DNA from 2 places in the Rhodococcus parequi genome. Region 1 is predicted to be linked to the other one. Evidence: riboswitches for the same ligand, from Rfam matches in the RefSeq annotation. Region 1 holds a riboswitch; the other holds the start of a gene.
The links. A riboswitch is a leader RNA that binds a small molecule or an ion and turns the genes downstream of it on or off. The one in region 1 is predicted to bind thiamine pyrophosphate.
Positions count from the first base shown of each region.

Region 2: another riboswitch for thiamine pyrophosphate. It lies ahead of thiO (glycine oxidase ThiO); the one in region 1 lies ahead of ABEU20_RS10675 (TenA family protein).

Region 1 covers NZ_JBDLNV010000003.1:531,546-546,900, forward strand. The annotation lists gene ABEU20_RS10665 (ABC transporter permease) at 1-9, opposite strand, end outside; gene ABEU20_RS10670 (ABC transporter substrate-binding protein) at 1-1,015, opposite strand, end outside; gene ABEU20_RS10675 (TenA family protein) at 1,012-1,749, opposite strand; TPP riboswitch at 1,737-1,833, opposite strand; gene ABEU20_RS10680 (carboxylesterase/lipase family protein) at 1,924-3,492, shown strand; gene ABEU20_RS10685 (nitroreductase family protein) at 3,489-4,121, opposite strand; gene ABEU20_RS10690 (DUF2470 domain-containing protein) at 4,191-4,487, opposite strand; gene ABEU20_RS10695 (MFS transporter) at 4,484-5,749, opposite strand; gene ABEU20_RS10700 (phospholipase D-like domain-containing protein) at 5,911-7,593, shown strand; gene ABEU20_RS10705 (ABC transporter permease) at 7,639-10,146, opposite strand; gene ABEU20_RS10710 (ABC transporter ATP-binding protein) at 10,149-10,919, opposite strand; gene ABEU20_RS10715 (helix-turn-helix transcriptional regulator) at 11,005-11,994, opposite strand; gene ABEU20_RS10720 (VOC family protein) at 12,097-12,549, shown strand; gene ABEU20_RS10725 (winged helix DNA-binding domain-containing protein) at 12,625-13,827, shown strand; gene ABEU20_RS10730 (sensor histidine kinase) at 13,872-15,122, shown strand; gene ABEU20_RS10735 (response regulator) at 15,110-15,355, shown strand, end outside.
Region 2 covers NZ_JBDLNV010000008.1:159,993-175,347, reverse strand. The annotation lists gene ABEU20_RS21730 (glycosyltransferase 87 family protein) at 1-1,080, shown strand, start outside; gene ABEU20_RS21725 (hypothetical protein) at 1,097-1,531, shown strand; gene thiE (thiamine phosphate synthase) at 1,538-2,230, opposite strand; TPP riboswitch at 2,257-2,368, shown strand; gene thiO (glycine oxidase ThiO) at 2,337-3,434, shown strand; gene thiS (sulfur carrier protein ThiS) at 3,446-3,655, shown strand; gene thiG (thiazole synthase) at 3,648-4,406, shown strand; gene ABEU20_RS21700 (pentapeptide repeat-containing protein) at 4,517-5,056, shown strand; gene ABEU20_RS21695 (ABC transporter ATP-binding protein) at 5,167-6,126, shown strand; gene ABEU20_RS21690 (ABC transporter permease) at 6,123-6,875, shown strand; gene ABEU20_RS21685 (GlxA family transcriptional regulator) at 6,959-7,951, shown strand; gene ABEU20_RS21680 (dienelactone hydrolase family protein) at 8,042-8,860, shown strand; gene ABEU20_RS21675 (M28 family metallopeptidase) at 8,893-10,350, shown strand; gene ABEU20_RS21670 (adenylate/guanylate cyclase domain-containing protein) at 10,415-11,281, shown strand; gene ABEU20_RS21665 (hypothetical protein) at 11,356-11,541, shown strand; gene thiD (bifunctional hydroxymethylpyrimidine kinase/phosphomethylpyrimidine kinase) at 11,542-12,393, opposite strand; gene ABEU20_RS21655 (hypothetical protein) at 12,546-13,448, opposite strand; gene ABEU20_RS21650 (hypothetical protein) at 14,299-15,093, shown strand; gene ABEU20_RS21645 (hypothetical protein) at 15,178-15,355, shown strand, end outside.

The sequences.
Region 1 (15,355 bases):
GGTACTCATCGGTGAAGTACGTCGACCAGTCCGGTTCCGTCGTCAGCGGTTTGCCGTCGGGGCCGGCGAGCAGCCCGTGCTCGTACAGGAACCCCGAGTAGCCGGCCCACAGTTCCCGCGTCTGGTTGCCGACGCGTCCCGAGGCGTCCTTCATGTAGTCCGCCGCCAGCATCCGCTGGCTCTCGACGACCAGCTCCTCGTCGCTGAACACCCCCGGATTGGCGGCGATCAGCGCCTGGGCGCCGCGGTCCGGGTCGTCGGCGGCCACCTGGTAGCCGCGCTGCAGCGCCTGGACGAACTTGCGGGCCTGTTCGGGATGCTCGGCGAGCCACTTCTCGTTGCCGTTCACGACGATCGCGTAGGCGTCCGGGAAACCGAAGTCGGTGTAGTGGAAGTAGCGCATCGGGGTGCCGCGACGGGCCGCCTCGACACCCTCCCAGGCGAAATACGACACCGTGAAGTCGGCCTGCCCGCCGTACACCGCCTCGTACGCCGAGGTGCCGAGTACGACGGTCTCGAAATCACCTGTGCCGCCGTTGTTCCGGATCACCTGGCGGAGCGTCTCCCGCTCGCCGGGGTCGCCGAAGCCCGCGTACGTCTTGCCGTCGAGGTCCTTCGGGCTCGCGATGTCGGCGCGGTCGGCCTTGACCCCGATGCCGGTCGCCCAGTGCTGCAGCGGCGCGAGGACCGAGACGGTCTGCGCGCCCGCGGCGCGGGAGAACGTGGCCGAATCCTGGAAGCTGGTGCCGAATTCGGCGTTGCCGGCATCGACGAGGGTGTCCGGCGACGTGTTGTTGTACGGCAGCACCTCGACGTTCAGGCCCGCGTCGGAGAAGAAGCCCTCCTGCAGCGCGACGTACAGCCCGGTGTGGTTGGTGTTCGGCGTCCAGTCGAGCGCGAACCGGATGGTGTCCCCGGAATCGTCGGAGCTCGCGCACCCGGTGAGGATGCTCATCGCGGACGCGACGATCGCCGACGTGGCCAGGACGCGGCGCAGCCGCGACACCGATGTCACGACGCCGGCCAGGGCTGCGGGTTCAGGGCGGTGTCCCAGAACATGAATTCGTACCGTGTCGCGACGACGAACGCGCGGATCATGGCCTCGCGCTGCTCGGCGGTCGCGGCGTCCGCGGCCTCGTCGACGAGACGGCGGGCCGTCGCCACGGACTCGTGGAAAGCCGGGTCGTCGTACGTGGTCACCCACTGGGCGTAGGGGTGCGACGGGTCGGCCGCCAGCACCTCGTGCGCGTCGGCGGCGAGGCGACGTCCCACCTCGGCGTAGATCCAGAAGCACGGCAGGACCGCCGCGGCCGCGACCGGATACGACTCGGTGGACGCGGTCGCGGTCAGGTACGAGACGTACCCCAGGCAGGCCTGTGAGTGCTCGGATGCGCCCGCACCCTCCGGCAGCACGCCGCTGCTCATGAGGCCCTCGTGCAGTTCGGTCTCGACGACCGCGGCGGTCGCGGCGGAGGTCGCCCAGAACGCGGCGGTCCGGGGATCGGGGGCCTTGGCCGCCAACAGCGCCAGGGCCTTGGAGTACTCGGCGAGGTAGAGCGAATCCTGCTCGATGTACGTGCGGAACACGTCGAGCGGCAGGGTGCCGTCACCGAGCCGGCGCAGGAACTCCATGTCGTCGATCGCGGCGCGCAGGACGGCGGTGCGGTCCCACAGCAGATCGGTGAAACGCGCGCCGTCGGTGGCGGCGGAGTGGACAGATGTGTCGTGGACAGGCGTTGTCATCGCCATGACATCCCTTCGTCAGCATTACCTGATGCAGGTTCCCGGGTGTGATCTCAGCCCCGCCCGTGCGGAGCACCCCGTGTCAGTGAACGAGCCGACCTTAGCACCGCAGGATTGGTACCTTGGCAGTCGGTCGGCAGCCCCGGTCGATGGCCTGCCGGCGGTGAGGAGGGCCGTGCGATGGAAGCTGTGGAGATCGCCTCGGCGCAGGCGCCCGGAGGCCTGGTGGTCGAGGCGCCGTGCGGACCGGTCCGCGGGTATGCCGACGGTTCGGTTTTCGCGTGGAAGGGGATTCCCTACGCCGCGCCGCCGATCGGGGACCTGCGGTTCCGCAGCCCGGCGCCGCCGGAACCGTGGGACGACGTGTTCGATGCGGGCGGATTCGGCGCGATGGCGCCACAGGGCCACGACACGTCGGTGCCCCTCGATCCGTCGATGCGTATCGACGAGGACTGCCTGACGGTCAACGTGTGGGCGCCGCGCCCGGACGGCACCCCGCGCCCGGTGATGGTGTGGATCCACGGCGGCGCCTACTGCCTGGGCTCGTCCGCCCAGTCGATCTACGACGGTCGCCTCCTGGCCGAGCGGGGCGACGTCGTCCTGGTCAGCTTCAACTACCGGCTCGGGACGCTCGGGTTCCTGGACCTGTCGTCGTTCTCGACCGCGGACCGGACGTTCGAGTCGAATCTCGGGCTGCGGGACCAGATCGCGGCGCTCGAATGGGTGCGCGACAACATCGCCGCGTTCGGCGGTGATCCCGACGAGGTGACGGTGTTCGGTGAATCGTCGGGCGGCGGGTCCGTCACGACGCTCATGACGGTGCCACGGGCCGAGGGACTGTTCCATCGCGCGATCGCGCAGAGTCCGCCGTCGACGTCGGTGTACGGCGCCGAGCGGGCGGCCTCCGTCGCGGCCCGGTTCCTCGAGATTCTCGACCTGCCTGCGGACCGGATCGGCGATCTCGCCGCGATGCCGGTCGAACACTTGGTGAAGGCCGGTGACATCCTCGTGAACGAGGTGCCGACGAAGGTGCCCGGCACGCTGGCGATGGCGCCGGTCGTCGACCGCGATCTCGTTCCGCACTACCCGGTCGCGGCGTTCCAGAAGGGGTACTCGCATCGGATCCCGCTCATCATCGGCTCCAACCGGGACGAGGCGTCGATCTTCAAGTTCATGCGCTCACCGCTGCTGCCCGTGAGCGCGGAGGCGGTCCAGCAGATGTTCGCCGGTCTCGCCCAGGACAACCCCGGACTCTCGGCGCTGCGGCTCGCGGAAATCGTCGCGGCGTACCCCGACAGCGCGAAAGCGCGAGGTGTCCTGGCGATCTCGCGGGACGCGGCGTTCAGGATGCCCGCCCTGTGGGTGGCGGACGCGCACAGCCGGCACTCGCCCACCTGGGTGTACCGGTTCGATCACGCCACCCCGCTGCTCCGGGCGGCGCGGGTCGGCGCGGCGCACGCGACCGAATTGCCGTACGTGTTCGGCAATTTCGGAACGCTCAATCCGGACCCCACCTTCTGGTTGGGCGGTCGCCGGAGTGCGATCGAGGTGTCCGGCCGCGTGCAGCGGCGCTGGCTGGCGTTCGCGCGGCACGGTGTCCCGGCCGCTCTCGACGGCTCCAAGCACTGGGCGCCGTACAGCGAGGAGACCCGGTCGACGCTGCTGATCGACGCGCACGACCGCCTCGTCGCCGACCCCGATCACGCGATGCGGGTGGCGTGGGGCGACCAGGTGATGGGGTTCAGCTAGCCCGACGGCGCCTCGACGAAGCGGTTCCAGCTGCGCACGTCGTCGACCGGGCGGCGCGACGCGGGCTTGAAGTCGGTGCCGAGCGTGTACGCGACGGGGAACAGCCCGACCTGGGTGTAGCCGTCCGGGATGCCGAGCAGGTCCGCCATCTGCTGTTCGCGCAGCAGGTGCACGGTCGTCCACGCCGAGCCGAGACCGCGGGCCCGCAACGCGAGCATGAAACTCCACACCGCGGGGATGACGGAGCCCCAGCGGCTGGCCTGCATGAAGACCTCCATCCCGCGGGCATCGTCCTTCAGCACCGGGATGGCGAGAGCCGGGACCTCGTGCAGATGGTCGCCGAGATACTCGACGGACGGCCGGATCCGACCGGACTGGGCGGGATCGGGGTTGCGCATGTTCGTTCGCCCCATCGCGTCGGCCAGACCCTCGCGGTACAGATCGGCGACCTGCGCGCGCACCGCAGGATCGTCGACGATCACCCAGTGCCACAGTTGGCGATTGGAGCCGTTGGGCGCCTGCAGCGCCAGACGCAGGCACTCGTCGATCAGATCGCGGGGCACCGGGCGGGAGAAGTCGAGGCGCTTGCGAACGGTCCGAGTGGTCGTGAGGGCGGTATCGAGGTCCACGTCGACGCGATCCTTTCGTCCGTCTGCAACGATCGTTGCAGACGGACGGACCATACCGTCGGCGGCCGGTCAGTGCTCGTTCGGCGCGACGCCCGTCTTCTCGCACGCCGCGCGGTACAGCGCCACCACCTCGGTGCGGATCGACGCCCGGTCGGTGACGGGTCCGAGCCACGGCACCCGCACGGTCCGCTCCACCCCGTCGACGTCGGCGACCCATTCGCCGGACTCGCCGTTTAGTCCCGTCATGCGGGCCGCGGTGGCATTCGGCTCGGCGAACGCCTGCACGATGAGCAGGTTGTCGTCGGTGTGGTCACCGTTCATGTGGCCGGTCACCGCGGCGATCACGCCGGCGTCGAAGGAAGTCATGACGGCGAGCCTAATCTCACCGTCGGCGGCATCCGATCGGCATCGAGCTCGCGTAGCACCGGCAGTGCGAAGCACACAGCCGCGACGGCGACCACGGGGATCGCCAGCACGAAGAACGTGCTGCGGATGCCGAGTTGGTCGATGAGCGGTCCGGCCAGCAGGTAGCCGAGCGGTCCGGCCGCGTACGCGGTGGACGTCATGACGCCGACGACGCGTCCGCGCATGTGCTCGGGGCTGCGGGTTTGCATGGCCCAGTTGGCGATCGGGCCGACGGGTCCGTACACCAGGCCGATCACGACGGACAGGCCGAGCAGCACCCACAGCGGCGGCAGGAATGCCATGCCGATCATCGCCAGGCCGAGGCCGGTGACGGCGACGAGCATCAGATTCCGGCGCTTGAGGTAGGGCGCGAGCGCGCCGTAGGACAGGGCGCCGACGAGTCCGCCGACGCTCATCGCCATCAGCACCCAGCCCAGCTGGGCGGGTTCACTGCGGTCGGTGAAGTACTTGGGGAACAGCACCGATTCGATCGGCATGTACAACGCCACGATCACCATGTCGACGAGCGCGAGCGTGCGCAGCAGGCGGTCGCGCCACACGAACCGCAGCCCCTCGAGCGTGCCGGTCCACATCGATTTCGGCCGCGTCGCGTGGTCGGGTCGGCCGGCGTGCTCGAGGCGCAGGAAGGCGATCGTCACGATCGAGAGCACGAAGCAGACCGAGGTGACCCACAGCGTGCTCTCCGGTCCGATCAGCGCGATCAGCAGACCGCCGACACCGGGGCCGATCAGGTAGGCGACGTTGTAGTTGGCCTCGTACAGGCTGTTGACGCGGTCCAGACGCCACCCGGCGGCCCGCGTAGCGGCCGGCAGCATCGACTCGCGCGCCGAGATCCCGGCGGGGTCGAACGTCGCGCCGAGCGCGGCGAGCACCGCGAGTGCCGGCACCGACAGCCCGATCGTGCCGGCGACGACCGGGATCGCGGCCACCGACAGCGCCGACAGCGCATCCGACGCCAGCGAGGTGGGGCGACGCCCGAACCGGTCGACGACGGTGCCCGAGAACAGGCTGGCCAGCAGTAGCGGCAGGGTGGCGGCGCCCGCGACGATCGCGGCGTCGGTCGCGCGCCCCGTTTGTTCCAGCACCAGCCACGGCAGCGCGACGATCACGATGCCGTTGCCCGTCGCGGAGAACAGTGTGGCGAGGTTGAGCAGGATCAGCGGCGAAAGTTGTCGGCTGCTCGTCTGGTCGGGGGTGGTCACGGCACGGGCCTTCGGTCGAACGGACGTCGTTCCGAAGCTAACAGCGCGGCGGCGGACGGTGCGAGCGGTTTTCGGGCCCGACGCCGCTGCATCGGTGTGGGCCCGGGTTCACACCCGGGCCGGGATGCGATGATCTCGGCGTGTCCCAGAACCGGATCCGAGTGACAGCGTCCACCCTGTGGCGCAGGGCCCGTGCCGTCGTGCGCCGCTTCTCGTCGGTATTCGGCCGATCCAGTCTGGCGCTGACGGGACGCCGTGAGCAGTTCGATCCGGCCCACCCGTGGTTTCTCAGTGCTGCCGAACGCGGCAACAGCGACACCCGCATCCGGGACTGGACGGACGGCAACGACGTCATCCCACTGATCCACGGCAAGGTCTACTTCGCGGCGTTGGCGGAGGCATTGGCCCGCGCAGGTTCTGACGACCTGGTGCTGTTCACGGATTGGCGCGGCGACGCCGACCAGGAGTTGGTGGACGGCGTCACGGTGGCCGATGCGTTCGCCGGCGCCGCCCGCAGGGGCGCGACCGTCCGAGGCATGATGTGGCGTTCGCACATCGAGACGCTGGGCTTTCCCGGTCGCCGCAACCGCAAGCTCGCGGAGGTTCTCGAGGGCGCCGGGGGCGAGGTGATCCTCGATCAGCGGGTTCCCGCGCTCGGCAGCCATCACCAGAAATTCGTCGTGGTCCGCTATTCCGACGCGAACACCCCGGATGTCGCGTTCGTGGGCGGTATCGACCTCGCGCGTGCCCGCCGTGACGACGCCGACCACTTCGGCGATCCGCTGAGCCGGCCGTTTCCACCCGAGTACGGCGAGACCCCGGCATGGCACGACGCACAGTTGCAGATCCACGGCCCTGCGGTGCGGGACGTCGAGGACGTATTCCGGGAGCGCTGGGAGGATCCGGCCGCGCTGTCCCGGCTGCCGTGGCACGCGGTGCCGGACATCCTGCGCGGTCTCACCCGCACCCCGTCCGAGCTGCCCCCTCCTGCCGCACCACCGGAGCCCAGCGGCACCTGCTCCGTGCAGTTGCTGCGAACCTATCCGCGGCGCCGGCCCGCGTATCCGTTCGCGAAGGAAGGCGAACGCAGCGCAGCCAAGGCGTACGCCAAGGTGCTGCACCGCGCGCGGAGCCTGGTGTACGTGGAGGACCAGTACCTGTGGTCCGTGGACGTCGCGCGCGTGTTCGCCGAGGCGTTGCGCCGCGAACCGCGTCTGCGATTGGTGGCCGTGGTCCCGAAGTTCCTCGACGACGACAGCCCCATCACCATCCCGTCCGCCTTGCTGGGGCACTCGTCGGCGCTCGAGACCATCCGTGAGGCCGGTGGGGACCGGGTGCTCGTGCTCGACCTCGAGAACGACCGTGGCATACCCGTGTACGTGCATTCCAAGGTCTGCATCGTCGACGACACCTGGGCCGCAGTGGGCAGCGACAACTTCAATCGTCGCTCCTGGACACATGATTCGGAGTTGACGGCCGCGGTGGTGGATGCGACGCGGGACGTGCGTGCACCCGTCGACCCGTCCGGGCTCGGCGACGGGGCGCGTCGCTTCGCCCGCGATCTGCGGCTCCGACTGGTTCGAGAACATCTCGGCCGAGCCGACGACGACGATGCTGATCTGATCGACCCCGACCGATTCTTCGAGGTCGTCTCCGGCAGTGTCGAGGCGCTGGACCGCTGGCACACAGCGCCGTCGGCGGGCACCCGGCCGCCCGGTCGGCTGCGGCGACACCGCATCGAGGTGCCGCCGCAGTGGCAGCAGCGCGCCGCCGCCCTGGTCTACCGCCTGGTGGTCGACCCCGACGGGCGGCCCGTTCGGATGCGGCTGCGCCGCACCTACTGAGCGAACGGGCCGGTCCGTCCGGTCGACCGGCGCGTCGGCGCGGGACTACTCCCGGGTGCCGATCGCGGTCACCGGGTCCTGGCGCATCGCGGTCCGGGTCGGGATCGCGATGGCGGTGAGCCCCAGCAGGATCGTCACGCCCAGGATCAGGGCGTAGACGACCGGCGAGACGCTCGGGATCGGGCGCCCGGACACCGCCGCCGCGACGCCGGCCAGTGGCGGCAGTGCGATCACCGATCCCACGACTGCCGCCACGGTCACCACGATCACCGATTCGGCGCGCATCATGCCGCGCACCTGCCTACTACTCGCCCCGACGAGCCGCAGCAGTGCGAATTCCCGTCCGCGTTCGGCGGTCGCGAGCACGAGGGTGTTGACGACGGCGACCGCGAGGTAGCCGAGCAGGACGGCGAGCGCGACGATGCTCACCCACGCCTGCGTGCGGCGCTGCTCCTGGCCGGCGGCGGCGAACTCCGCGCGATCGGAGACCGCGACGCCGCCCATCGCGGTGATCGCGTCCCGGGCCTCGTCGAGCCGCCCGGGTTCCGCGGACACGAGCAGCATGTCGGTCAGTCCCGTCGTGGTGTGCGCGCGGACCTGCGCGATCGGCAGCGTCACATCGCCGAAGCCGAGGCCACGGCCGTACGTCGCGACGACGGTCGGCGTGACGAGCGTGCCGTCACCGAGTCGCAGCGGGACCGTGTCGCCCACACGGGCACTCGTTCCGAAGGCCGCGTCGGTACTGAGGGCCACGGTGCCGTCCCCGAGTCGCCCGAGATCGCCGTCGCGTACGTCCAGATCGAGGGTCGATCCCGTGGCCGCGGGATCGATTCCCTGCACCGGGTACGGATCGGTGGACGGCGACTCGCCACCGGTCGTGAACAGGGCCTGACTCCGGGCGATCGGATTGGCCGCGCGCACAGCGGGATCCGCGGCGATCCGGTCGACGAGTCCGGGGGCCAGGCCGCCCGGAGCGGTTACCACCAGGTCGGCCGTGATCCCGCTGCGGGACTGATGGTCGGCGGCCGCGGCGACGGTGTCCTGCGTGAACAGCTGCACCGAACCGATCGCGATCGCCAGGGCCAGCGGGGTGATCGCCGCGGCCAGGCGCCGCGCCCGCGCCCCGGAGTTGGCGGCCGCCAACACGAGTGCCGGTGACGCGCTGCGCCGCAACGGGCCGCCGAACCGGCGGACCGCCCCCGCGACCAGCAGCGGGCCCAGCAGCGCCACCGAGATCACCAGCAGCACAGCCGACGAGCCGGCGCCCGCGAGTGCGGCCGGCCCGGGTAGTACCGCCGGCAGCAGCGACGTGGCCAGTCCGCCCGCGCCGAACACGACTCCGGTGACGAGCCGTCCCTTGCCGATGGACGCGGGTTCCACCGCGGATTCGCGCAGGGCCTCGGTGGGATCCAGACGAGCCGGACGTCGGGCGGCGACGGCAGCAGCGATTCGCGCGGTGCCGACGGCCAGTACCACGCCGATCACGGCGGGGACCGGACTGTAGGCGAGCGCGAAGTCCGACGACAGGACGCCGGCCTCGGCGAACTGGGCGCGCAGGACCTGGGCGAGCGCGTAGCCGGGGCCCGCACCGAGCAGTGCCGCGGCGCCCGCGACGAGCAGTACCTCGCTGCCGATCAGTCGGTGCACCTGGCCGGGTGTCGCGCCCATCGCGCGCAGCAGCGCGAACTCGCGGCGCCGCTGCTGGATCGACAGTGACAGCGTGCTCGACACCACGAACATCGCGATCAGGATCGCCAGTCCCGCGAACGATCCGCACAGCATCATGAGTTCGCTGCGCGCCGCCCCCGCGTCGAGATACTCGACGTCGCCGCGCGCGCTGCCGGTGTAGGTGCGCACGTCGAGACCGGGCAGACGGTCGCGGACCCGATCGGCCAACGCTGCCGCGACGGTGCCGTCGTCGGCGAGCAGGCCCACCGCGGCGACGTGTCCGCCGTGCGGCCACAAGGCTCGCGCCCGGGCGTCCGACACGAACACCGACGACGGCCGATCCACCGGCTCGGCGGTGGGTGCCGAGGCGACGCCCACCACGGTGTAGTCGTCGCCGATCCCGCCGTGCCGCAGGGTGATCCGATCACCGGGTGCGCCGGGGCCGGTCACGACCACCTCGTCCGACGCCGCCGGCTCCCGCCCGGCCGTGAGGGTGTACGGCGCCAGCGCGGCGGACGACCACCCGTGGGCGTCCAGCGCGGCGCCGTCGTCGGTCGTGACGGGCACGCCGATGTCGGCGATCGCCTCGCGAACGCCGGGGACGCCGGACAACTCGTCCGTCACGGTGTCCGGTAGGAGCGCACGCTCGACGTACGGCTGGTCGACGTCCTCGCGCACGTCCAGGGCCTGCGCCGCCCCGACCACGACGTCGGCGCCCGCGTACCGGTGCGGGGTGACGCCGCCGCGGATTCCCGATTCGAACAGCACGCCGAGCGCGCACGTGAGCAGCGCGGCGCAGAACACCGCGACGAACACCGCCGCGAAGCTGCCGCGGCGTTGCCGGATGTTGGCGCGCGCGAGCGTGCGCAGACGTGGCCCGCGCATGCTCACCACTCCCCGAGGTGGGTCATGTGGTCGGCGACCGCGGCGGCGGTGGGGGAGTCCATCCGTCCGACCAGTCGCCCGTCCGCGAGGAACAGGACGCGGTCGGCGTGGGCGGCCGCGACGGGGTCGTGGGTGACCATGACGATGGTCTGGCCCAGTTCGGTGGTGGTGCGGCGCAGCAGATCCAGCACCTGCCGCCCGGTGCGGCTGTCGAGCGCGCCGGTGGGTTCGTCGGCGAACACCGCGTGCGGCTGGGTGATGAGTGCCCGCGCGATCGCGACCCGCTGCTGCTGACCGCCGGACAGCTCGGCCGGTCGGCGGTCGCGCTTGTCGGCCAGGCCCACCGCGTCCAGCACGTGGTCGAGATGCGCCCGGTCGGCGACGCGTCCGGCGAGCAGCAGCGGCAGCGTGACGTTCTGTTCGACGGTGAGGGCCGCCATGAGGTTGTACGCCTGGAACACGAATCCGATGTGGTCACGACGGAACACCGTGCGGGCCTTGGGCTTCAGCGCACTGATCTCGGTGTCGCCGAGCCAGACCGAGCCGCGGGTCGGCTGGTCGAGGCCGGCGGCGCAGTGCAGGAACGTGCTCTTGCCGGACCCGGACGGGCCCATGACGGCGGTGAAGCTGCCGGGCGCGAGGGTGAGGCTGACGGCGTCGAGCGCGGTGACCTGGGTGCGTCCGGATCCATAGGTCCTGCTGACGTCGGCCAGGCGGACGGCGGCCAGCGGTGGGCTCTGTACGAGCGGCGGTGTGGAAGCGAAGGGGGACATACAGAGAACGCTATGGAGTGGCGGATCCCCGGAACATCCCGTGCGATACCCGATCGATGGTGTAGCTGGCTCTACCGTGGCCGGTCTACGACGAGCCCGACGCCGTCCGCGCGTTGCGGGCCGCGAGACGTGCGAAGCCGTCGGCGAGTTCCGGTGGACCGACGACGTCGATGTCGGCGTCGAACCGGTTGAGGGCGGCCGCCAGGGCCACCCAGGACCACGAACCGACTGCGAGACTGCACCGGTCGGGTCCGAGGTCCCCGACGATACCGTCGCCGGCGAAGGGGCGAACCCGGTCGGCCGGAAGGTGGAGGACGACCTTGCCGTGGCACGGCCATCGGTCCGCTCGGGGTGAGCCCTTGAAGTGGGCGGACACGAAATCGGACACGTCCCCGCCCGGGACCTCGCGGGGTGTGAAGCGGGGGCCCGTCGGAACCCGCGGGGTGATGCGGTCGGCACGGAAGACGCGCCAGTCGTCGCGCCCGAGGTCCCAGGCGACGAGGTACCAGCGCCGGTTCGACGTCACCAGGTGATGGGGCTCCACTCGCCGCGGCGCCGGCAGCGGGGGCGCGGCGGCAGGACCGCCGGTCGTGTAGTCGAAGCGCAGTGTCTCGTGGGCGCGGATCGCGGTGGAGATCGCCACCAGCACGTCGGGTGCCACCGACGCGGCAAACCCCCGTCCGGGGACGGCCGGGATCGTCGTGAAGTCGACGGCGTCGAGCCGGTGTCGCAGGCGCGAGGGCATCACCTGTTTCACGGTGACCAACGCGCGAACGGCGGCCTCCCCGATCCCGACACCGGTGACGGCCGCGGCCTGGAGCGCCACCGCCAAGGCGATGACCTGGTCGTCGTCGAAGAGCAGCGGCGGGAGCTCGCTGCCGGCGTCGAGCCGGTAGCCGCCGGTGGGGCCCATCGTCGCCTGGATGTTGTAGCCCATCTCGCGTAGCCGGTCGATGTCTCGGCGGACGGTGCGGTGACTGATTCCCAGCCGCTCCGCCAGCGTGGACCCCGGCCAGTCCCGCCTGGTCTGCAGGAGCGACAGCAGGTTCAGGAGTCGGGACGTGGCGGCGGTCATGCCTCCGATCGTAATTTTCTTGTAGGACGGAAACCGACCTACACCGCTGTGAGGGTGGTGTCGTCGGGGCACGCCCGGCCACCTTCTCAGCTTGGAGCAGACATGAGCATCACGACCACGACGCACCTCAACTTCGGCGGTGACGCCCGCGACGCCCTCGAGTTCTACCGTTCCGTATTCGGTGGGCACCTCACGATCGCGACCTACGGCGACCTCGGGGCGCCGCAGGACGCTCCCGGTGCCGACGACGTCGTCTTCGGGCAGCTCGAGGCGGAAGACGGATTCCGGGTGATGGCGTACGACGTCCCCGGGCGCAGTGGAAGGGTCGGCACGGGCTCGACGCGGCGGGAGAACGGCGCCACCATCACCGATCAGCCGTTCTTCGTCTCCGTGCGGGGCGGGTCCCTGGACGAGGTGCAGACGTACTGGGACGGGCTCGCGGCCGAATCCGAGATCGTGGAGCCGCTCGCCGCCGCGGCCTGGACGCCGGGCTTCGGCATGCTCACCGACCGGTTCGGGGTGACGTGGATCCTCGACGTCGCCGCCGACCGGTAGCTCGTTCGCCGTCGCGGTGCGGAAGACTCGGATCTCCCGCACCGCAAGGGACTTGCAGATCTGGAGACACCGACCATGCGACATGTGACCGACAGCGAACGTCGTGCGCGGCTCGCGACCCGCCACGCGCTCGCGCCCGGGCGGCTCGTCGGCTCGCCCGAGGAGGCGGCCCGGGCCGTCGTGGCCCTGCACGCCACCGAAGCACCGTCCGTCTACCTGTCGACCTGGGCGCGGGTCCCACACGTCGGAATCGAGGACATCGACCGCGCGCTGTACGACGACCGGACGCTCGTCAAGCAACTCGCGATGCGACGCACGCTGTTCGCCTTCCCGCGGGATGTCCTCCCGGCCGCGCTGTCGAGTGCAGCCGCGCGCGTTGCGACGACCGAACGTACGCGAATGGCCCGCGACCTCGAACGCGCCGAGATGGCTCCGGACGGCAATGCCTGGCTCGACCGGGCGCGGTGCGCCGTCACGGCGGCGCTCGCGGAAAGTCCCGTCGCGCTCTCCGCCGCCGAACTACGGCGCGCCGTCCCGCTGGTGGACGTGACCGTTCCCACCACGGCCGGGGAGAGCTGGTCGGCGCCGCAGGTCCTCACCCTGCTCGGCGCCGAGGGCGCGATCGTCCGTGGCCCGACCGTCGGACGGTTTCCCACCGCGCGCCCGCTCTGGGAACTCCCGCAGCGGTGGCTCGGCGCGACTGTCGCCCAACCGGATCCGGGCGAGGGCTACCGCGAACTCGTCCGACGCTGGTTGCGCGCGTTCGGGCCCGGCACGGAGGACGACCTCGTCTGGTGGCTCGGTGCCACGAAGACCGTCGTGCGCCGCGCGCTTCGGGACCTCGACGCGGCCGAGGTGACCCTCGACGGGCCCGTACCCGGTTGGTTGCTCCCGGACGACCTCGACGTGGTGGAACAGCCGGAGGCATGGACGGCGCTGCTTCCACCGCTGGACCCGACCGTCATGGGTTGGAAGGACCGCGCCTTCTACCTCGGACCGCACCGAGCGCAACTCTTCGATACCCGGGGAAACGCCGGCACCACGGTCTGGGTCGACGGCCGAGTCGTCGGGTGCTGGCACCAGGATCCGGACGCCGTCGTCCGGATCCATCTGCTCGAATCGGTCTCGGCGTCGGCGCGACGGTCCCTGGACACCCAGGCGGCGCGCCTCACCGCGTGGCTCGACGGAATCCGGAACCCCACCGGATACCGGTCACCCGCCATGCGGGTGCAGGAACAGGGGTGGCACACGACCGAACGTGCCCGACCGATGGTGTAGCGGGCTGTACCGACATCGGGTGGCCTGTGCGGCATGCTGGACCGATGACGTGGACCGAACGCCTGAAGGTGAGATGGGGCGCAGTCCGCTTCCTCGCGGTGGAGGCCGCGGCCGCGCTCGTGTCGCTGTGTTTCGTGTTCGTCGGCCTCGTGATCGCGTCGACGCTGATCCTCATCGTCGGATGGCTCGCGGTGTCGTGGTACCTGCGGGCGCTGCGCTGGTGGGCAGGCCTGGCGCGGGAGCGGGCCGGGCGGTACACCGGGACCGTCGTGGGGGAGCGGTACCCGCCGATTCCCGATCGCCCCGGTTTCGACGACCTTCGACGGCTGCTCACTGCACCGTCCACGCGACGCGACGTGGGGTGGGTCGCGGTGCACTCCATTGCGGCACCGACCGCCGGCCTGCTGGCGATCGCGCTGCCACTGGCGGCGGTCAACACCATGGCGATTCCGTTCTACTGGTGGGCGCTCCCCGCCGACCAACCGGTGAGCAGCATCTATCCCGTCACGTCGTGGTGGGGCGCCGCGCCGATGCCGCTGTTCGCCGTCGGCTACGCGGTGCTGGCCTGGTGGCTGATCCCCGCGATGGCCCGGGGCATGTGTGCACTCGCCTCGCGACTACTGTCCCCGCGGCGCGAAATCGAACTGTCCGAACGGGTCTCGGCGCTCACCGCGAGCCGCGCGGCCGCGCTCGACGCCCACGCCGCCGAGCTGCGGCGGATCGAACGCGACCTCCACGACGGCGCCCAGAACCGGCTCGTGGCCGTCGTGATGATGCTGGGGCTGGCGGAGCGGTCGCTGCGCGTCGCACCGGAACAGGCTCTGCCACAACTTCTTCGCGCCCAGGACGCCGCGTCGGACGCACTGTCGGAACTGCGGACCCTCGTGCACGACATCTACCCGCCCGTGCTCGACGAGCTCGGTCTCGGCGGAGCGGTCTCCGCGCTCGCCGGCCGCAGTACCGTGCCGTGTGTGCTCGACGTCGACGGCCTGCGCCGGGCCCCGGCCGCGGTGGAGGCCGCCGCGTACTTCGTCGTCGCGGAGGCCCTCACGAATGTCGCCAAGCACAGCGGTGCCGAGCACGTGCAGGTCACCATCGCGACCCGCGACGACGACGGCGGGGCGACGATGGTGATCGACGTCCTCGACGACGGCGTGGGCGGCGCGGTCGACAGACCGGGAGGTGGATTGGCGGGCATCCGCCGCCGCGTGGCAGCGTTCGAGGGGACCGTGACCATGAACAGCCCGCTCGGCGGGCCGACGCGACTCGAGGTGGAACTGCCGTGCGGATTCTGATCGCCGAGGACGACGCGCTGCTGCGGGAGGGGCTCGCGCTCCTGCTCGGCAGCGTCGGGATCGAGGTGACGGCAGCGGTCGACGACGCCGAGAAGTTCCTCGACGCGTTCGAGTCCGATCCGCCCGACGGTGCGGTACTCGACGTGCGGATGCCCCCGACGTTCACGAACGAGGGGCTGAAGGCCGCGATCGAGGCACGCCGTCGGCGTCCCGGGTTCCCGGTGCTGGTGCTG
Region 2 (15,355 bases), on a different contig from region 1:
CACGTCATGGAGGATCTCCCGCTCTACACCGAACCGGTGATCCACGGATTGCTCTACACGTACACGCCGTTCTCGACGCTGATGTTCCTCCCGTTCGGCCTGCTCCCCGGCGGCTACGACAAGTATCTCTGGATGGCGGCCAACGTCGCCCTGCTGATCGCCATCGTGGTGGGCTGCTGGCGGATGCTGGGATACCGGATCACGCCGTACGTGGTGTCGGCGTCGGTGCTGCTGGCCGCGTCGTGCACCTTCCTCGAGCCGGTCCGGACCACGCTGTTCTACGGACAGATCAATTTGGTGCTGATGGCGCTGGTCCTGTGGGACGCGTCGCGCGCAGACGCGAGCAGGCTCAAGGGCATCGGCGTCGGCGTCGCGGCGGGCATCAAACTCACGCCCGGCTACTTCGTCCTCTACTACCTCGCGCTGCGGAAGTGGCGTGCTGCCGCCGTGGCGGTCGCGACCATCGTGGCCACGGTCAGCATCAGCTGGCTGGTGTTGCCGAACGATTCGAAGCAGTACTGGACGGACACCTTCTTCGAATCGACGCGCATCGCGGAGGACACGCATCCGTCCAATCAGTCGATCCGCGGTGTGATCGCGCACCTCACCGGCAAGCCCGCACCCGTCGCGCTGTGGCTCGTCCTCGCGATCGGTGTGGTCGCGGCGAGCATGTGGATCGTGGTGCGACTGCACCGGCGGGGCGAGTCGCTCCTCGCGGTCACCGTTGCGGGGTTGACCGCCGCCGCGGTGTCGCCGTTCTCGTGGAGCCACCACTGGGTGTGGTTCGTCCCGCTGCTCGTCTACGTCGTGCACCGGACGTTGACCAACCGCTGGTGGTGGACCGCGGCCGTCGTCGTGTACGCCGCGGCGGGCGCGTGGCCGTACCGGTGGGAAGAGGACAACGTGGTGGTGGGCCTGTTCCTGTTCCCGCCGTGGTGGACCGTCGCAGACGTCCTCATGAACGTCTATCTGCTCGTCTACCTGGCTGTTCTCGTCGGTGCCGCGGTGATCGCGTTCCGCGGCGATCCCGATCCCGTCGCCGAGAACCGGACACCCGTGCGCGAGCCCGAAGCGGTGTGATGCCACCATTCGGGGCATGCGCATTCGACATCTGATCGCCGCCGTCCCCGTCGCCCTGCTGGTTCTCACCGGCTGCAGCGACGGTGGCGACTCCGACTCGAAGGACACCACGAACGATGCGGGCCGGACGACCGTCACCGCCGACGCCGGCGCCGACGCGCAGGACACCGCGGTCTCGGTGATGTGCGCGCAGGTGGTCGCCTACCTCGACGCCACCGAGCAGCAGGCCGAGACCACCGGCCAGCCGTTCGACCGGGAGGCGAAGGGCGCCGAGTTCCTCGACATGTTGAAGGCGAACGGCGGAACCGTCGTCGCGGCGTACAACCAGCAGGCCGTGGCGGCCGGTCAGCCGACGCTCGACCCGGCGACCGCGACGTGGGACGACGTGCCGGCCGAGGCCCGCGACCTCATCGAGCAGTCGGTGCAGTCCGGGATCTCCGGGAACTGCTGACCGGTCTCAGCCGCGCAGGGCGTCGGACAGCGCCCGCGCGGCGGCTTCCGGGTCGTCGGCCGCAGTGATGGCGCGGACCACGACGATGCGGGTGGCCCCGGCCTCGAGGATCTCCGGCAGCCGCTCCTGATCGACGCCGCCGATCGCGAACCACGGCCGGGCGGGCTGCGCCTCGGCGGTGCTGCGGACCAGTTCGAGCCCCGACGCGGCCCGGCCCGGCTTGGTGGGGGTGGCCCACACCGGACCGGTGCAGAAGTAGTCGACGTCCTCTTCGATCGCCGCCAGGCTGGCCTGCGCGCGGTTGTTCGTGGAGCGGCCGATCACGACGTCGGGTCCGACGATCTGCCGCGCATAGTGCACCGGCAGGTCGTTCTGGCCCAGGTGCAGGACGTCGGCGCCCGCAGCCAGCGCGAGGTCGGCGCGGTCGTTGACGGCGAGCAGCGCGCCGTGGCGGCGGGCTGCTGCACCGATCACCGCGAGCGCGGCCAGCTCTTCCTTGACCTCCATCGGCCCCAGCTCGCGCTCGCCGGTCGAGCCCTTGTCGCGGAGCTGGACGATGTCGACACCACCGGCGAGGGCGGCGTCGACGAACTGGGCGAGATCGCCCTTGTCGCGGCGGGCGTCGGTGCACAGGTACAGGCGCGCGTCGGCGAGACGTTCGCGCGGTGTGAGGTGCTTGACGGACTGGGAAGCATGCACACCTCGAACGGTAGTCTCTAGTGCGGACGAATCAACACGGGAGTCCCGAGGGATACGGGGCTGAGAGGGGGCCTGCCGGCCCCGACCGTCATACCTGACCCGGATCATGCCGGCGCAGGGAGTGAGGTGGAGAGAATTGACCCGATCGGTTTCCGTCGTCGGAGGCGGTGTCATCGGTCTGTCCGTCGCGTGGCGTGCCGCGCAGCGCGGCTGGGCGGTGACGCTGTACGACCCGGCGCCCGGTAGCGGAGCGTCGTGGGTGGCCGGCGGAATGCTGGCGCCGCTGTCGGAGGGCTGGCCCGGCGAGGAGAAGGCACTCGCGCTGGGCGCGGCGTCGTTGCAGCGGTGGCCGGACTTCGGCGCCGAACTCGAGCGGATCGCGGACCTGGAACTGTTCACGTCCGACGATTCGCTCACCGTCGCGCTCGACGCGGCCGACGCCGCCGACCTGCACACGATCGCCGACTGGGTAGCCGAGCAGGGCCACGAGCTGCGCATCCTGAACCGGGCGCAGATTCGCGAACTCGAACCGTCGCTGGGGCGCGGGATCCGGCTGGCACTGCAGGCACCCACCGAACTGGCCGTCGACAACCGGCTGTTGGTGCGTGCGCTGCGGACCGCGGCGATCGCGGCCGGGGTCGAACTGGTCGAACGTGCGGTGACCGATCTCGACGAGCTCGTCACCGACCAGGTGGTGCTGGCGGCGGGCTCGCACTCGGCGCAGCTGTGGCCCGACCTGCCGGTGCGCCCGGTCAAGGGCGAGATCCTGCGGCTGCGGGCCCGGCCGGGCGTGACGCCCGCGCCGCTGCGCACCATCCGCGGCAGTGTGCACGGACGCCCGTCCTACCTGGTTCCGCGCGCCGACGGGATCGTCGTCGGCGCCACGCAGTACGAGTCGGGACACGACACCCAGGTCACCGTCGCCGGTGTACGTGATCTCATCGCCGACGCCGAGGCGCTGATGCCGGCGATCGGCGAGTACGAGCTGTACGAGGCGAAAGCCGGTCTGCGCCCGATGAGTCCGGACAACCTGCCGATCATCGGACGCGTGTCGGACCGCGTGGTGCTGGCGACCGGGCACGGCCGCAACGGCATCCTGATGACCCCGGTGACGGCGGACGCGACGGTCGCGATCCTCGACGGCAGGCCCCTGGCGGAGGCGGAAAGTGCCACCGCCGAACGATTTTCACCCGCGAAGGCATGAGTGAGGTTCGAATGAGTGAGTTGATCGGAATCACCGTCAACGGGGAGGACCGTGAGTTCGACGGCCCCCTGACGGTGACGGAGTTGCTGGAGCGCCTCGACCTGCCGCAGCGCGGCATCGCCGTCGCGGTGGACGGCGCGGTGTTCCCGCGCGGCCGGTGGACCGAATCGGTGGGCCGCGGCTGGGAGATCGAGATCCTCACGGCGGTGCAGGGTGGCTGACGTGGGCAAGCTGACGATCGCCGATCGCACCTTCGGCTCGCGCCTCGTCATGGGCACCGGCGGCGCGGCGAACCTCGCGGTACTGGAGGAGGCGCTGGTCGCGTCGGGCACCGAACTGACCACCGTCGCGATGCGCCGCGTCGACGCCGCGGGCGGCACCGGCGTGCTGGACCTGCTGCGCCGGCTCGACATCGCGCCGCTGCCGAACACCGCCGGTTGCCGCGGCGCCGCCGAGGCCGTGCTCACCGCGCAGCTCGCGCGGGAGGCGCTCGAGACCGACTGGGTGAAGCTCGAGGTGATCGCCGACGAACGCACCCTGCTGCCCGACGCGATCGAATTGGTCAGCGCTGCAGAACAGTTGGTGGACGACGGCTTCATCGTCCTGCCGTACACGACCGATGACCCGGTGCTCGCGAAGCGCCTCGAGGACGTCGGGTGCGCCGCGGTGATGCCGCTGGGTTCACCGATCGGCACCGGTCTGGGCATCTCGAATCCCCACAACATCGAGATGATCGTCGATGCCGCGAACGTCCCCGTCATTCTCGATGCCGGTATCGGCACCGCGAGCGATGCAACCCTCGCGATGGAACTCGGCTGCGACGCGGTGCTGCTCGCGACGGCCGTCACCCGCGCGAAGGATCCGGCGCTCATGGCGTCGGCGATGCGTGGCGCGGTCGTCGCCGGCTACGAGGCCCGGCATGCCGGACGCATCCCCAAGCGGTTCTGGGCGCAGGCGTCGTCGCCGATGTAAGTGTGGCGCGCCGCGGATCACGGATTGATCGAAATCCCAGGCCCGGCGCGGATTCAGGCTAGGCTCGACGGCAACTTGCTCCGTTGGTTCGAGTGCCTGGAGGGCATGCCATGACGACGTTGAGTACCGACCTTCTGGATTTGCTCCGCTCGGACGTCGTGGCGTGGAACGCCCGACGGGACCAACTGCCCGACGCGCCGGATCTGCACGGCCTCGATCTCTCCGGTGCGGACCTCGCTGGGGCCAATCTCACAGGCGCCAACATGGAGGGCACGGATCTCTCCGGGGCGGACCTGACGTTCGCGGAGCTCGGCGGCGCGAACCTCAACGGCGCCAACCTTTCGGGGGCCGTCGCCGCGGACGCCGACTTCAGCAAGGCGTACCTGACCAACGCGAAGCTCAACGGCGCCGTGCTCACGCTGTCGTTCCTGACGTCGACGTACCTCGCGCACGCCAACCTGACCGGCGCAGACCTGTCGGGGGCGTACATGACGGGCGCGCATCTCGAGGATGCCGATCTGACCGGGGCCCGGCTCACCGGCGCGTACCTGGCGCACGCCGACCTGACCGGGGCGCGGATCTCCACCGCCGACGTCAGCGGCGCGGATCTGACCGACGTGACGATGCCCGACGGTGCCGTCCGGGACTGACTCGGGGTGATCCCCCACCCGCCTCGGGGTACAAGTCATCCCTGGGTATGACACGCGCGTAGACCCGAGACCGATGCGCAGGTAGGGGCGTTTCGGGCAGAGTGGTGCGCATGATTGAAGTGAGGGGACTGACGAAGACCTACGGGTCGACGAAAGCGGTGGACGATCTCACGTTCTCCGTGAAGCCGGGAATCGTCACCGGCTTCCTCGGCCCGAACGGTGCCGGCAAGTCGACGACCATGCGCATGATCCTCGGCCTCGACACGCCGACGTCGGGTACTGCGCTGGTCGAGGGGGTTCCGTACCACCAGCTCAAGCAGCCGTTGCGGACGGTCGGCGCGCTGCTCGACGCCAAGTGGGTGCATCCCAACCGTTCGGCGAAGGCACACCTGCAGTGGATGGCCGCGGCCAACTCGCTGCCGATGTCGCGCGTCGACGAGGTGCTGCGCCTCGTGGGCCTCAGCGAGGTGGCGGGGAAGAAGGCCGGCGGGTTCTCGCTCGGCATGTCGCAGCGGTTGGGCCTCGCGGGCGCGCTGCTCGGCGATCCGAAGGTGCTGCTGTTCGACGAACCGGTCAACGGCCTCGATCCCGAGGGCATCGTCTGGATCCGCAAGTTCATGCAGAGCCTGGCCGCGGAGGGCCGCACCGTGCTGGTGTCGAGCCACCTGCTGTCGGAGATGTCGCTCACCGCGGAGCACCTCATCGTGATCGGACGCGGCCGCCTCATCGCCGACGTCAGCGTCAAGGACTTCGTCGACCGCGCCTCGGATTCGTCGGTGCGCGTGCGCAGCCCCCAGCTCGACGCGCTCCGCGGTCTCCTCACCGCGCAGGGCTTCGCCGTCCACGAGGACCCGGGCGCCGATCACCAGCCGGCGCTGCTGGTGGCCGGAGCGCGGACCGACGACGTCGGCGCCCTCGCCGGAGCCAACGGCATCGTGCTGCACGAGCTGGCGTCGAAGCAGGGCTCGCTCGAGGACGCGTTCATGAAGCTCACCGGTGACGACGTGCAGTACCACGCGCAGATCGCCGGTCAGCCGGCCGCGCAGAACATGGGAGGTGCGCTCCGATGAGCGTGTTGAATGCGGAGCGCATCAAGCTCACGTCCACCAAGTCGCCGATGTGGTGCAGCCTCATCGCCGTTGTGGTCAGCGTCGGGTTCGCGGCGATCATGGGCGTGGCCTACAAGTCGCTGGTGTCGTCGGGCGACAACTCGATGGGCGAGTTCACCGTCGCCTACACGCAGGCGGGTGCCGCTCAGTTCGGCGCCATGCTCGTGATGATCATGTCGGCGCTGGCGGTCACCACCGAGTACCGGTTCGGCGTCATCCGCACCACGTTCCAGGCCATCCCGCGCCGCACCCAGGTGATCGGCGGGAAGGCAGCGCTGCTGGCGGCGATCGCGGCGGTCCTCGGTCTGGTCATCGCCCTGGCGTCGTTCTTCGTGGCGCAGGCGACGTCGGGTGAGACGCTGTCGATGGGCAGCGGTGACAATGCCCGGGAACTGTTCGGTATCCCGATCTACTACGCACTCCTGGCCGTGCTGGCGGTGGGCGTCGGCACACTGATCCGTCAGTCGGCGGGTGCCATCTCGCTGCTGCTGCTGTGGCCGCTGGTGATCGAGAGCCTCGCGACGATCATCCCCAAGGTGGGCAAGTATGTCGGCGAGTTCGGTCCGTTCAACAACGTGAACTACTTCCTCGGCAACGGTGGCGCGTTCGACTTCCACTGGGGTCCGTGGGGCGGCCTACTCTACTTCGCGGCCTTCGTCGCGATCGTGTTCGGTGCGAGCCTGTTCGTGGTGAACAAGCGCGACGCCTGAGTACCGCTCTCGAAGCGCCCGGTCGAAGTCTTTCGGCCGGGCGCTTCGGCTATGTTCGGCCCGGACGACGGGAGGGTGACGCGATGCGGATCGGGGTGCTGGCCTACGAGGGCTGTCTGGCGGCGGAGATCTTCGTGTTCACGGATCTGCTGCGCATCGCCAATCGTGTTGCGCGGGAGACGGGCGCGGCGACCGAGGATCCGTTCCGGGTGTCGGTGATCGCGGCGTCCGCCGAACCCGTTTCCGCGGCGGGCGGCTTTCCGATCGGCGTCAGGCGCTGGCACCACCGGTTCGATCGGGTGATCGTCCCCGGCTTCGAACTCGTGCCGTCCGAGGATGTCGCGGCGCGCCTGCACTCTCTGCAGCGGGAGACGACGTTCCTACGGGTGTCGGCGGACCGGGGAACCCGCGTCGCGTCGGTGTGCGTCGGCGCGTTCCTGCTGGGCGAGGCCGGCCTGCTCGACGGGCGGCGGGCGACCACGTCGTGGCTGTTCGCGTCTCGCCTGGGCCGACGCTATCCGCGGGCGACCGTGTGCCCCGAGGCGCTGATCGTCACCGACGGGACGGTCACCACCACCGCGGCGTTCAGCGCCGCGCTGGACCTTGCGACCGCACTGGTCCGGGAACACCTCGGCGACGATATCGCCCGCGCGACCGCGCGGATCACTCTGGTGGCCGAGAACCGAACGAGCCAGGCGCCGTACATCGTCGACTCGATGCTGCCGTCGGTGCGCGGACCGTTCGCGGACGAGGTGGCGGCGTGGCTGGTGGAGCACCTGGCCGAACCCTACGACCTGGGCCGCCTCGCCGACGCGTTCCACGTGAGCACCCGGACGCTGCTGCGGCGCTTCCGAGCCGAGACGGGGGAGTCGCCGCTCGAGTTCCTCCGCCGGGCCCGGGTGCGGGCGGCGCGGAACCTGCTCGAGACCACGGATCTGCCGCTGGCCCGTGTCATCGAACGCGTCGGGTACCGCGACGCCGGCACGTTCCGACGCCTGTTCGTCGAGCAGGTGGGGATGAATCCGGCCGACTACCGCCGGAAGTTCCATGGCGACGCAAGCTCCGTGGCGATGTAGCCACCGATGGTGGCGATGTCGCCTCTCCCCGTCGTGCCGGGGCCCGGACAGACTGACCGGACCACCATCGATCGGTCACGGAGGACACCGGTGCCCCAACGCAGCCTGCACGAGGACGATCCGCTCGACGACTTCGAGCGGCGCAGCATCGAGGAGAACGGCGTCACCAAGACCGTGTACGTCGCGGGCACCGGCCCGGCGGTGATCGTCATGCCGGAGATGCCGGGGATCAGCCCGCACGTCGCCCGGTTCGGGCGGTGGGTGCGTGACGCCGGCTTCACCGTGTACCTGCCGTCGCTGTTCGGCCGGGACGGCGCCGTCCCCGGCGTCGAGGAGGGGGTGGCGGTGCTCCGCCGGGCGTGTGTGAGCGCGGAGTTCCGGGCGCTCGGCGCCGACGGCACCACCCCGGCCGTCGCGTGGCTGCGCGTGCTCGCCCGCCGCGCACACAGGGAGTGCGGCGGACCGGGCGTCGGGGCGATCGGCATGTGTTTCACGGGCAACTTCGCGCTGTCGATGATGCTCGAGCCCGCGATGCTGGCGCCGGTGCTCTCGCAGCCGTCGCTGCCGCTCGACGATCCGGACGGAATCGACAGCGGCCCGGAGGAACTCGCGTCGGTGCGCAAACGTCTCGAGAAGGACGACCTGACGGTGCTGGCCTATCGGTTCCAGGGCGACAAATTCTGCCGCGCACAGCGGTTCGCGGCGTACGAGCGGGCCCTCGGCGACCGGTTCGAGGCGCGGGTGCTGCCCGACAGCGCCGCCAATCCGGAGACGTCGCCGTTCTTCGAGCACGTGATCGCGAGCCCGCACAGCGTCGTCACGGCGCACCTGATCGACGAGGCCGGCCAGCCCACCGTCGCGGCGCGGGACGAGATCCTCACCTTCCTCGCCATGCGGCTGAGGGACTGAGGAGCCGGGTCCGATCGGGGTACTCTGCCCGCATGCGGGTGAGGGTGGGGTTGGTCGCGGGGCTGTCCGGTGCGCTGCTGCTCGCGGGATGCAGCGATCCCGACGAGGGCGGCCCACCCGTGGACGGTCCGGGCCTGGCCGCGGCGATCGACGCGGACGCGGTGATGGGCGATCTCGAGCAATTGCAGCGGATCGCGGACGAGAACGGCGGCAACCGCTCGGTCGGCACCCCCGGCTACGACGCCAGCGTCGACTACGTCGTCGGACAGCTCGAGGGCACCGGATTCGACGTCGAGACACCGGAATTCGACGTCGACCGATTCGACGCGCACACCCAGACGCTGGCGTTCGCCGGCCGCGACGTGCCGGTCGAGGCTCTCACGTATTCGCCGGCGACACCGCAGGGCGGGCTCACCGCCCGGCTGGTGCCGGCGCCGCCGGACGAGACCCCGGGCTGCGAGGCCACCGACTACGACGGCCTGGATGTCACGGGCGCGGTGGTGCTGGTGGATCGCGGCGTCTGCCCCTTCGCGCAGAAGCAGCAGGTCGCGGCCGACCGGGGCGCGGTGGCCGTGCTCGTCGCCGACAACGAGGACGAAGGCCTACCCGGCGGCACGTTGGGGGCGAAGGCGGACGCGCGGATCCCCACGGGCGGCGTCAGCAAGGCCGACGGCGTCGCCCTGCGGCAGGGCGACGCCGTGACCCTCACACTCGACACCACGGTCGAAACGGTCAAGTCCCGCAACGTGATCGCGCAGACCAAGACCGGCGATTCCGGCAACGTGGTGATGGCGGGCGCACATCTGGACTCGGTGCCGGACGGCCCCGGCATCAACGACGACGGCTCGGGTGTCGCGTCGCTGCTCGAGACGGCCCGGCAGCTCGGCGCGAAGCCGAACACGGCGAACGCGGTGCGGTTCGCCTTCTGGGGTGCCGAGGAGGAGGGGCTCAACGGATCGACGGCGTACGTCGACGGTCTCGACGACGCGGCGCGCGCCGACATCGCGCTGTACCTCAACTTCGACATGGTGGGCTCGCACAACGCCGGCTACTTCGTGTACGACGGCGACAACTCCGACAACGTCGGCGAAGGCCCCGGGCCGGAGGGATCGGCCGGGATCGAGCGCACGTTCGCGGCGATCGTGTTGCAGCTGGGGGTGACGCCGGGCGGAACGGACTTCGACGGGCGGTCGGACTACGGCCCGTTCATCGCGGCCGGCATCCCGGCGGGCGGCCTGTTCACCGGCGCCGAGGAGAAGAAGACACCAGCTCAGGCGCAGCAGTGGGGTGGTGAGGCCGACGCGATGCTGGACCCGAATTACCACACCGCGCAGGACACCGTCGGCAACATCGACCGCACCGCGCTGGCGCTCAATGCGCAAGCGATCGGGTACGGCATCGGGCATTACGCGCAGTCGACCGACGGCGTGAACGGGGTGCCGCCGGCGGGCGACGCCCGGAGCGCGGCGCGGGCCGATGTGGGGAAGTAGGCGCCGAAACCGGCGTCACGCGGCAGTTCTGCGAGACGACCCGGCCACGATTACTCTTGCCGGGGTGAGTGACGACCCGGAGGGCGACGCCACACCGGAACCGGCCCCCACGGATTCCGGCACGGAGGGCGGCTACGCCAAGGTCACCGGTTCGGTGGCGAAGTGGGTACGCGACGCGGACCGGCAACCCCAGTTGGTCGACGCCGTGCGCCGGATCAGGCGCTCACTGCCCGGTGATCCCGCATTCGGCGACCCCCTCTCGACGGCTGGTCCCGGCGGCGCCCGGGCTGCGGCCCGCATGATCGACACCGGGGCAGGGGCGTCGCGCGAGGTGAGTATGGCGGCGCTGCAGGTGCTGCAGGCGGTGCTCGAGAAGACGTGGGGCAGCCCCGCGGACGGCGAGGTCACCATCGTGTTCACCGACCTGGTCGGCTTCTCCAGCTGGTCGCTGCAGGTGGGCGACGGCGCGACGCTGTCGCTGCTGCGGGAGGTGGCGGCCACCATCGAGCCGCCGATGATCGCGCGCGGTGGCCAGGTGGTCAAACGTCTGGGCGACGGGCTGATGGTGGTGTTCGACCACCCCGACCGGGCCGTCGAGGCGGTGTTCGCGGCGCGCGCGGCGCTCGCGACCCTCGACCACACCGGCTACCGACCCCGCATGCGCGTCGGATTGCACACCGGCGCCCCACAGCCCATCGGCGCGGACTGGTTCGGCGTCGACGTCAATGTGGCCGCCCGCATGATGGAGCTCGGCGGGAACGGCAACGTCGTCGTCTCCGGCAACACGCACGACGCGATCGGCGAGGAGCGCCTCGCCCAGCTGGGCTTGGTCGCGCGGCGCTACCGGCGCGGGCTGCTGGCGGCGCCGCAGCGTGGTGTGCCCGAGGACCTGCGGGTCTACGTGCTGCGCCCGGTGCCCGCACCGCGGTGACGGCCTAGCGGACCATTCGGACGACTTCGGGAAACCGTTGCCGCCCCCGACGCCCGGCGCGCACACTGGGGAACGTGACCGAGTCCGGGCATCCGCAGCGCACACCCTTCTACGGGGTGTTGATGATCATCGCGGCGCTGGCGGCCGCGATCGCGGTGAGCTACTACGGGCCCACGTGGTTCCGGATCACCGTCTACATTCTCGCGGTGCCGGTGGTGGCGGTCGGTTTCGTCATGACCCTGCGCGACTATTCGCGCTGATCAGGCGTTTTTCGGATCCAGTCGCCACAGCGGCGACACCGGACCGTGCCCGGCGCCCAGGTCGTACGACGCCTCGAGGCACTTGGTGACCCATTCCTTGCCGAACGCGACCGCGTCGGGCATCGCGTAGCCGTTGGCGAGCGCGCACGTCACCGCCGCGGCCAGGGTGTCGCCGCCGCCGTGATCGTTGCCGGTGTCGATCCGCGGGCTGGTGAACTCGTGGAAGGCGTCGCCGTCGAACAGCAGGTCGGTGCTCGACGTCGACGAGCGCAGGTGCCCGCCCTTGACCATCGACCACTGCGCGCCCAGTGCGTGCAGGGCCTCGGCGGCGCGGCGGGCGGTGGCGTCGTCGACCACCTCGATACCGGTGATGAGGCGGACCTCGTCGAGGTTCGGCGTCACCAGCGACGCGATCGGGATGAGCGTGTTCCGGACGGCGTCGAGTGCCTCGGCGTGCAGCAGCGGATCGCCGTGCATGGACGCGCACACCGGGTCCACCACCAGCGGGATGGAGCCGTCGCGGCCGATGCCCACCTCGGTGCACACCTGCGCGACGGCCTCGATGATCGCGGTGGACGCGAGCATGCCGGTCTTGGCGGCCGAGACGCCGATGTCCTCGACGACGCAGCGCACCTGCGCGGCGACCGTCTCCGGCGGGATCTCGTGAAAACCGCTGACGCCCACCGAGTTCTGCACCGTCACCGCGGCGACCGCGACGCACGCGTGCACCCCGCACATCGCCATGGTGCGCGAATCGGCCTGGATGCCGGCACCGCCGCCGGAGTCGGTGCCGGCGATGGTGAGGGCGCGGATCGGGGTCTGGCCGGTCGGCGTCAGGGGCAGGTAGTTCACGGCCTCGAGCCTACCCAGGCGAGGCGGGTGCGACGGACGGTGGTGTGAGTCGTGCGGCTGGGACATCTACGACGTGAGTCGTCCCGGTGCCGGCGGGATACCGGCACCGGGACGAGGTCAGCGGTGGATCAGGGGATGCGGGCGGATCAGGACTAGAGCAATTCCCATCCGCCGACGTTGTAGACGGCGCTGGTGGTGGACAGGGAGTTACCGGCGCCCGCGGAGGGCAGGCCCGCCCGCAGGTTGACCGCCCAGTTCAGCGAGCCGAGCGGGCCGCAACCGGAGGCACCGGGGACGGCGAAGTCGGTGGCGGTGTGGGGTGCCTGCGGCCAGACGCCGCCGGGCACGTCGGGGCCGTTGTCCGAGATCCATTCGGCCTGTCCGGCGCTGCCCACGAGTGCGAGGGACAGGTTGATCGGGGTGGCGGCGGAGCCGATGTAGCAGTTGTCGCCGAGGAGCGGATTGGAAAGCTTGAGCCGCACCGGAAGTTGCATGGCGAGGGTGTAGGGCTGTACGTCGGGCAGGGCGACGGCCTCGACGGTTGCCTGGATGGCGGTGGGGCCGAACGTCTCGGCCGAGGCGGCGCCGAATGCTCCGCCGGGAACGGTGATCGGGTTGGCGTACACGCCGAACTTGCCGTCGTCGGCGGCCGGGACGAAGGTTTGGATTGTGGGGTCGTCGGCGTCCTGGGAGACGCCGCCAGCGATCATCAGGCTGCCGTCGGGGACCGCGACGTCGAGGTTGCCGATGCGCATGGTGCCGTCCCTGACCACGACCGTCATACAGGTGCCCAGGTCGGTGACGGGGTTGTAGACCAGATCGAGCCGGCAGGTGTCCCAGTTCTCGAATTCGTATGGCGTGCCGGGTGCGGCCGACGATCCGGTCGAGGAGCCACTGCTGCCGGACGAGCCGCTGCTGCCTTCGGAACTGGACAGGCTGCCGCTGCTACCGGAGCTGCCTTCGGCCGATCCGGCGGCGTTCGCGACGCCGCCGCCGACCAGGGCCAGCGCGGCGGTGGCCGCCAGCACGGCGGAGCGGGTGGTGTTCTTTCGCATGTACTTCCCCCATACGGATGTCGACTCGGCCAGGAGGTTCGGTCGAACCCAGCTGTGACTGCCCGAGTGCACTACTGACAGGTTGGCGCCGCCCTGGCAGGGGCCTTGGCGACGCCTGGCGTCGAGGTGAGTCGGGCGTGCCCCGGATCGAGATGGGGCGCAGATGCGCTCATCCGAATCCCCCGATGTTCCCCGTCCAGAGCCGGACCTTGTTGCAGTCCGACTGCGAGCGTGTAACAGATCGTCACACACACAGCGGATGTCATGTGCCGGTTTCGGGAGGATCGGCGAAATCTATCTGCGGTACACCGAAACTGTACTGCAGTACAAACTTTGGCATTGACCGAAAAGGCGACCTGAAAGGTCGGGTGTCGTCACGGCCAGGGCCGGCCCCTTGCTGGAAGTCGTGCGCCCAGGCGAATATCGGCCGACCGGTATCTCGGACTGTCGACCTGCGTGGATCTCGGAAATGACAAGGGGCGCAACATTTATTGAACGCCCGTCCAGCTGAGGGCCTGCTTGGCAGCGGCCGGGGTAATTGTCGAAACTGTCACGCGAAGGCGTCGTGTGTGTGACGATCTGTTACGCGCACGCAGTCGGGCCGACATCAGGTCCGGCTCAGGATGGGGAATCTCGGGGGAGATCAGGAACGGGCACAACCCCGCTCGTTCCGGACTTACGCCAGCAGCGCACCCGACTCACCCCAACGTCATGCATCGTGCTCGAGGTGCAGTGCATATCGAGCCGATGCTCTTCCGTGAGAAATGCACTCGATCAGCGATGTCGAGTCTTGCTCGAATCGAATCTGGCCGGGTGTGTACCCGAATGGGGGTTCAACGTGAGAAAACTCATGACCCGCTCCGTGATCCTGGGTGCGGCAACAGCTTTGGCTCTGGTCGGGGGTGGTGTGGCGGACGCAGCCGCCCCGGTATCGGGGGCGAAGTACGACTTCAAGAATTGGGACACCTGCCAGCTGGACAAGGTCTACGACCCTGCCACCGACCTGGGCACCTGCATGACGGTTGTGGTCAGGGACGGCACTATGCGTGTCGGCAGCCTCAACGTCCAGATTGCGGATGGAAGCCTGATGATTGCCGGCGGCGTCAGTCAGCCGGATCCGACCCACCCGACCAATCAGGTCTTCGTTCCCGCCGCCAATGATGGCAAGTTCGGTGTGTACTCGAAGTCGATCAGTGTCCCCGGTGGCGCACTCGGAACGGGTTCGTCCGAGGACTTCGGCCCGACGGCCATCCAGGCGACGGTCGAAGCCGTGGCCTTGCCGTCGGTGCAGCCGTACACCCTCGGTGTCGAGCTTCCGGTTCGGTTGAAGTTGACCAACCCGCTCCTGGGGAACAACTGCTACATCGGTTCTGCCTCCAATCCGATCCGGCTTTCGTTGGCGCTCCAAGATGCTGGTGCTGCGCAGTGGATTTCGGACACGGTTCCCGGGGTCCCGGGCGGGGTCTGGCCCCAGGCGACGCACAAGGCCACCAACTTTGCGGTGCCCGGCGCCACCGGATGCGGTCTCTTCGGCTCGCTCAACTGGGCCGTCAACCAACGTGCCAACCTGCCGTCAGGTGGTTCGGGCAATTCCCTCTCCACCACCAGCTCCGTCTACAACGCCGCCGGATGGGAGCTGCTGTAGCGCCGCGATCGAATCGATTCATCGAAGCCTTTCCACTCGACCGTTCATCCGAACGGGGCTCCACCTCACACGAAGGAGAAACGAATGGCAACGAAAGTTCTCAACCGGGGTAGTGCGGTTCTGGCCGTCGCCGCGGTCGCGACGTTGACGGCAGCGGGGATGGCGTACGCGTCGACAACGATCACTCCCGCGAACACGCCGGTCACCGCAACCAGCAGCGATCTCCGGATTCTCACCCCGGGATACACCATGCGCTGCACGA